One region of the Streptomyces pimonensis genome, then DNA from elsewhere that is predicted to be linked to it. Evidence: riboswitches for the same ligand, from Rfam matches in the RefSeq annotation. Region 1 holds a riboswitch; the other holds the start of a gene.

What was found. A riboswitch is a leader RNA that binds a small molecule or an ion and turns the genes downstream of it on or off. The one in region 1 is predicted to bind glycine.
Region 2: linked by a shared signal. The riboswitch ahead of gcvP (aminomethyl-transferring glycine dehydrogenase) and the one ahead of gcvT (glycine cleavage system aminomethyltransferase GcvT) in region 1 are both predicted to bind glycine.

What each region holds. Positions count from the first base shown of each region.
Region 1 covers NZ_JAHWZY010000015.1:85,632-89,028, forward strand. Annotated here, with positions in the region: gene KYY02_RS17115 (enhanced serine sensitivity protein SseB) at 83-862, opposite strand; gene KYY02_RS17120 (AAA family ATPase) at 916-1,584, opposite strand; glycine riboswitch at 1,806-1,906, shown strand; glycine riboswitch at 1,907-2,038, shown strand; gene gcvT (glycine cleavage system aminomethyltransferase GcvT) at 2,107-3,225, shown strand; gene gcvH (glycine cleavage system protein GcvH) at 3,340-3,397, shown strand, end outside.
Region 2 covers NZ_JAHWZY010000064.1:5,160-8,556, reverse strand. Annotated here, with positions in the region: gene KYY02_RS32455 (DNA polymerase IV) at 1-832, shown strand, start outside; gene KYY02_RS32450 (PRC-barrel domain-containing protein) at 855-1,229, opposite strand; glycine riboswitch at 1,344-1,439, shown strand; gene gcvP (aminomethyl-transferring glycine dehydrogenase) at 1,613-3,397, shown strand, end outside.

The sequences.
Region 1 (3,397 bases):
CACCGGCGCCGCCCCGCGCCCTTCAGGGGGTCGCTGCGGGCGTTCGTGGAACGTGCGCGCGGACCCACGCCCCCTCCACGGGTCACCGCCGGCGTTCGTAGAAGGGGCGGACCCTGGTGCGCAGCCAGTCGCCGACCGGGTCCTGGGCCACGTCCAGGACGATGAGGTTGACCGGCCAGGGAGCGGGGGCCCGGCCGAGAGCCCGGCCCAGGGCGTTCAGCGGGAGGGTGCGGGCGTCGTCCTCCCACTGGGAGAGTTCCACGCCGATGAAGAGGACCGGGTCGGCCGTCTCGATCGCGGCGAGGCAGCGGCGGGCGGTGGTCACCACACCGAGGGCGTCGAACTCCGCCGAGGCGGCGGCGAGGAAGTCCAGCGGGTCGTCCTGCCAGTCGGGCTCGAACAGCCGGACCCGGCCGCCGGACGCCGGGCCGTCCAGCGGGGTGCGTCCGGCCCGGCACAGTTCGGCGACGGCGGGCGGCGGCAGCGGGATGCCGACCACGCCGCCGGGGTTCACCGCGATCCCGGCCTGCGGCGGCAGACCACGGGCGAACTCCACGGCGGGCGCGACCGTGTACGACAGGTGGGGGCCGACGACCTGGCGGAACTGCTCCTCGGAGCTGAAGACGGGGACGTAGGCCTGGCCGTCGATCTCCAGGGTGGGCAGGTCCAGCGGCCCGCTGTCCGGGCCGCCGCCGTTCGGCAGCGGGACCCAGACGGAGCTGCGGCCCAGCACCTCGACGATCCTGCCGCCCGCCGAGGGGACGCCCAGGGAGGCGGAGAGCACCTCCTCCAGCTCGTTGCCGGGCCATCCGCCGTGCGGATGGGGGTGCGCCTGCGCCGGGAAGTCCGCCGGGAAGTCCATCTGCCTACCGCCTGCTGCCTGAAACCACTGCTGTGGCTGGAAAGGCTATCCGGTCAGCCCGCGAAGCCGACCCGGCACAGTGTGTCCGCCGCGTCCCGGTCGATCAGGACCGCCGAACCGCAGCCGGCCGGCAGGGCGCCCCGCTCCACCGCGCGCAGCAGCCGCTCGCTCGCCGCACGGTGGCGCAGGAACGCGTACCGGGAGACGCCGCGCCCGCGTTCGCGCTGGCCGGCCAGGGCCTGCTGCGGGGTGACGTCGAGCAGCAGCAGGTGCAGGCTCGCGCCCCGGCGACGGGCCTCGCGGGCCAGCCAGCGGCGCACCCAGGCCTGCGTGCCGCAGTCGTGCACGACGACCGGCCCTCCGGCCCGCAGCACGCGGCGCAGTCCGGCGTAGTGGGCGAGACGGACCAGCGGGCGGTAGACCGCGTACGGCAGGAGGCGCGGCATGCGGCGGTCCCAGCGGTCCCGGGTGTCCTGCGAGTCGACGCGGGTCCCGCGCACCGTGCGCCGCATCAGCGTGGACTTGCCGCTGCCGGGCAGCCCGGTGACCACGATGAGGTCCCGGGGCCCGAAGAGCAGGGCGCGCGGGCTGCGACCGGACCGCGCGCGCAGATCGCGGACGACGAGCGCCGGCAGCGTGCCGCGGGCCCCCCGGGCCTGGGCGGCCGGCTGCTGGGGCAGCGTGACGCCCGTGGTGGCGGCGCACGCCGTGGTCCTGTTCACCGTGATCGTCCTCCCCTGGGGCCGGGTACGAGTACCGATCCCCGCCGAGTGTAAAAAGAAAGTAATGCCGGGTGTCCGTCGTTTCCGTCCGTTTCCTGAAACAGGCGTGTCACAGCTCCCTGTGGCGGCGCCCGCACCCTGTGCACCCCCTGGGAAGGGTCCCCCTGCCACGCCCTCGCGATGCGTGCAATGATGTGCGCGCCAACTGCATACCGGCCGTTTGAATCCGCGCGGGAGAGTCCCCGGCACCGTTTGCCGCCGGGGCGCCGAAGGAGCAAGTCCCTCCCTTGAATCTCTCAGGCCCCGTTACCGCGCGGGCGAGGCACATCTGAAAAGCGGGCCGCCGAAGGGCATCCAGCAGTGCCCCGGCGGCTCCACCCAAGGTGCAAGCCAGGACCGTCCCCGCGTGGGCGTCGTGGCGAACCTCTCAGGTTCCGATGACAGATGGGGAGGAACGTCCTCGCCCTCCCCCACGCTCGGATGAACTCGGGCGGGGGGCCCATTGCCCTGGGAGACCGACCGATGAGCAGTACCGAACCCCGCCGGACCGCGCTCGATGCCCTGCATCGGTCGCTCGGCGCGACGATGACCGACTTCGCCGGCTGGGACATGCCCCTGCGCTACGGCTCCGAGCGCGACGAGCACAACGCCGTGCGCACCAGGGCCGGCCTCTTCGACCTCTCGCACATGGGCGAGATCACGGTCACCGGCCCGGAGGCCGCCGCGCTCCTCGACTTCGCCCTGGTCGGCGACATCGGGAGGGTCAGGCCCGGCCGCGCCCGCTACACCATGATCTGCCGCGAGGACGGCGGCATCCTGGACGACCTGATCGTCTACCGGCTGGACGACACCGCCTGCATGGTGGTCGCCAACGCCTCCAACGCCCAGGTGGTCCTGGACGCCCTGCGGGAACGCTCGGCCGGCTTCGACGCCGAGGTCCGCGACGACCGCGACGCGTACGCGCTGCTCGCCGTGCAGGGCCCCGAGTCCCCGGCGATCCTCGCGTCGCTCACCGACGCCGACCTGGACGGCCTGAAGTACTACGCCGGTCTGCCCGGCACGGTCGCCGGCGTCCCCGCGCTCATCGCCCGCACCGGCTACACCGGCGAGGACGGCTTCGAGCTGTTCGTGAAGCCCGAGCACGCGGTGGAGCTGTGGCAGGCGCTGACCAAGGCCGGCGAGGGTGCGGGCCTGGTCCCGTGCGGGCTGTCCTGCCGGGACACGCTGCGCCTGGAGGCGGGCATGCCGCTGTACGGGAACGAGCTGAGCACCGCCCTCACGCCCTTCGACGCCGGGCTCGGCCGGGTGGTGAAGTTCGAGAAGGAGGGCGACTTCGTGGGCCGCGCGGCGCTGGCCGAGGCCGCCGAGCGGGCCGCCGAGCGGCCGCCCCGCGTCCTGGTCGGCCTGGTCGCCGAGGGCCGCCGCGTCCCGCGCGCCGGGTACGCGGTCGTGGCCGGCGGCGAGGTGATCGGCGAGGTCACCTCCGGCGCCCCCTCCCCCACCCTGGGCAAGCCGATCGCCATGGCGTACGTCGACCCCGCGCACGCGGCGCCCGGCGCCGAGGGCGTCGGCGTGGACATCCGCGGCAGCCACGAGCCGTACGAGGTCGTGGCGCTGCCGTTCTACAAGCGGCGGAAGTGACACCGTCGACAGACGGCTTCCCGCGCGTGAGGTGAGCACATCGTGCCTGCTCACGTGCGCCGTGCGCAGTTCCCTCAGTCATCCGCAGTCCCCCCGTACAGGAGAATCCGGACCATGAGCAACCCCACGCATCTGCGTTACAGCAAGGAGCACGAGTGGCTGTCGGCCGCCG
Region 2 (3,397 bases), on a different contig from region 1:
GCCGCTGCCGGTCCGTACCCTGCCGGGCGTCGGGCCGGCGACCGGTGACCATCTGCGGCGGGCGGGGATCCACACGGTCGACGAGCTCGCCGAGGCCGGGGAGGACGAGCTCGTGCGGCTGCTGGGCAAGGCCCACGGGCACGCGCTGTTCGCGATGGCGCTGGCCCGGGACGAGCGGCCCGTGGTGGCCGAGCGGGAGGCCAAGTCGGTGTCGGTCGAGGACACGTACGACGTGGACATCCACGACCGGACGCGGGTCGGCACGGAGGTGCGGCGGCTCGCGGACCGGTGTGTGCGCAGGCTGCGGGCGGCGGGCCTGTCGGGGCGGACCATCGTGCTGAAGGTGCGCCGGTACGACTTCTCCACCCTCACCCGGTCCGAGACGCTGCGGGGCCCCACGGACGATCCGGCGGTGGTGCGGGAGGCGGCCGCGCGGCTCCTGGACTCGGTCGACACGACGGGCGGGGTGCGGCTGCTGGGCGTCGGGGTCAGCGGGCTGGCCGACTACGCGCAGGAGGACCTGTTCGCGCAGGCGGGCGGGCACGGGGACGACCCCCCGCACGAGGAGGCCGAGGCCGGGCCCGCGCCGCAGCCGAAGACGCCCGCCGAGCGGCGCTGGTCGGCGGGACAGGACGTACGGCACGCCGTGCACGGACACGGATGGGTGCAGGGCAGCGGACTGGGCCGGGTCACGGTGCGCTTCGAGACGCCCGGCTCGGAGCCGGGCCGGGTGAAGACCTTCCTGGTCGACGACCCGGCTCTGGAACCGGCGGAACCGCTGCCGCTGGTGTCCCGGGGTTCCGGGGAGGGCGAGGGCGCGGGGGCCGCCTGATCCGCCCGGCTCGCCGGGCGGATCAGGCGGGCTTGTCGTTCCCGGCGAGTTTGCCGAAGTCGCGGTCCGGGAGGGGAGGGGGAGCCGCGAGGTCCAGGCCGTAGTGGTGGTAGAGCTGGAGTTCCTGTTCGGGAGAGAGGTGGCGGCCCACGCCGAAGTCGGGGGCGTCCCTGATGAGGGTGCGGTCGAAGGGGACGTGGAGGGCGCCGTCGACGAGGTCGCTGGGTTCCAGGGGGACGAAGGCGTCCCTGCTGAACAGGCCGGTGCGTATCGCCGCCCACTCCGGTGCACCGGTGGCGTCGTCGAGGTAGACCTCGTCGATCGTCCCGATCCGGGTTCCGTTGCGGTCGAACGCCTTGCGGCCGATCAGGTGGCGCGGATCGATGTCGGTCTGCACAGGCCCTCCACTGGTCGCAAAATCATCCGTAAGCACTACAAAACGGCACAATCGGCTGGACGTCCACTCGAAGGTACCGGTGTGGTGCTCGCTGGTACGCTGGCAAACGGCCGCTGACCCCGTGCGGGAGAGTCCTCCGGACACCATCGGAGGCGCCGAAGGAGCAAATCCTCCCCGGAATCTCTCAGGCACACGTACCGCACGGACGAGGTCACTCTGGAAAGCAGGGCGGATGTCGACGGCTTCCGCTCTCACCGACGGTGAAAACCGGACGCCTTCGGGTCGGCCGGTGAAACTCTCAGGTTGAGATGACAGAGGGGGAGGCCGTCCGGGTACCCGCGCCGTGGTGCCCTCGAAGGTCGTCGGACCAGGAGGCCTCCTCAATGACCGCCCCTCGCACTCCGCTCTCCGAACTCGAACGGGGAATCCCCTTCGAGCAGCGTCACATCGGCCCCGATCACGAGGCCCGGGCCAAGATGCTCGCCCAGGTCGGTTACGGCTCGCTGGACGAGCTGACGGCCGCCGCAGTGCCGGATGTGATCAAGAACGCCGACGCGCTGGACCTGCCGGGTGCCCGGAGCGAGGCCGAGGTGCTGGCCGAACTGCGCGCACTGGCCGACCGCAACGAGGTGCTCGGCTCGATGATCGGGCTCGGGTACTACGGTACCTTCACCCCGCCCGTCATCCTGCGCAACGTGATGGAGAACCCCGCCTGGTACACGGCCTACACGCCGTACCAGCCGGAGATCTCCCAGGGCCGGCTCGAGGCGCTGCTGAACTTCCAGACCGTGGTCGCCGAACTCACCGGGCTGCCGACCTCCGGTGCCTCCCTGCTCGACGAGGGCACCGCCGCCGCCGAGGCGATGGCCCTGTCGCGGCGCATGGGCAAGAACAAGAAGGGTCTGTTCCTGGTCGACGCGGACGCGCTGCCGCAGACGATCGCGGTGATCGAGACCCGTGCCGAGCCGGCCGGCGTCGAGGTCGTCGTCGCCGACCTGAGCGAGGGCGTCCCCGCCGAGGTGGCCGAGCGCGAGATCAACGGCGTACTGATCCAGTACCCGGGCGCCTCCGGTGCCGTACGCGACATCAAGCCGCTGATCGACCAGGCGCACGGGCTCGGCGCGCTCGTCGTCGTCGCCGCCGACCTGCTCGCCCTCACCCTGCTGAAGTCGCCCGGTGAGCTGGGCGCGGACATCGCGGTCGGCACCACGCAGCGCTTCGGTGTGCCGATGGGCTTCGGCGGGCCGCACGCCGGCTACATGGCCGTGCAGGAGAAGATGGCGCGCAGCCTGCCCGGACGGCTCGTCGGCGTCTCCGTCGACGCCGACGGACACAAGGCCTACCGCCTCGCGCTCCAGACCCGTGAGCAGCACATCCGCCGCGAGAAGGCAACCAGCAACATCTGCACCGCCCAGGTGCTGCTCGCCGTCATGGCCGGGATGTACGCCGTCTACCACGGCCCGGAGGGACTGCGGCTGATCGCCCGGCGCGCCCACCGGTACGCCACCGTCCTCGCCGAGGGGCTGCGGTCCGGCGGGGCGGAGATCGTGCACGGCTCCTACTTCGACACGCTGACCGTGCGGGTCGCCGGGCGGGCCGCCGAGGTCGTCGCCGCCGCTCGCGACAACGGCGTCAACCTGCGCCTCGTCGACGCCGACCACGTCTCGGTCGCCTGCGACGAGACCACCACCCGGTCGCAGCTGGCCGCCGTGTGGAGCGCCTTCGGCGTCGAGGGAGACGTGGAGGCCCTGGACGCGGCCGCGCGGGACACGCTGCCGGACACCCTGCTGCGCGACGACGAGTACCTGACCCACCCCGTGTTCCAGCAGCACCGCTCCGAGACCGCGATGCTGCGCTACCTGCGCCGGCTCTCCGACCGCGACTACGCGCTGGACCGCGGCATGATCCCGCTGGGCTCCTGCACCATGAAGCTCAACGCGACCACCGAGATGGAGCCGGTCACCTGGCCCGAGTTCGGGCAGCTGCACCCCTTCGCGCCCGCCGAGCAGGCGCAGGGCTACCTCACGCTCATCCACGAGCTGGAGGAACGCCTCGCCGAGGTCACCGGCTACGACAAGGTCTCCCTCCAGCCCAACGCCGGCTCCCAGGGCGAGCTGGCCGGTCTGCTCGCCGTGCGCGGCTACCACCGGGCCAACGGCGACGAACAG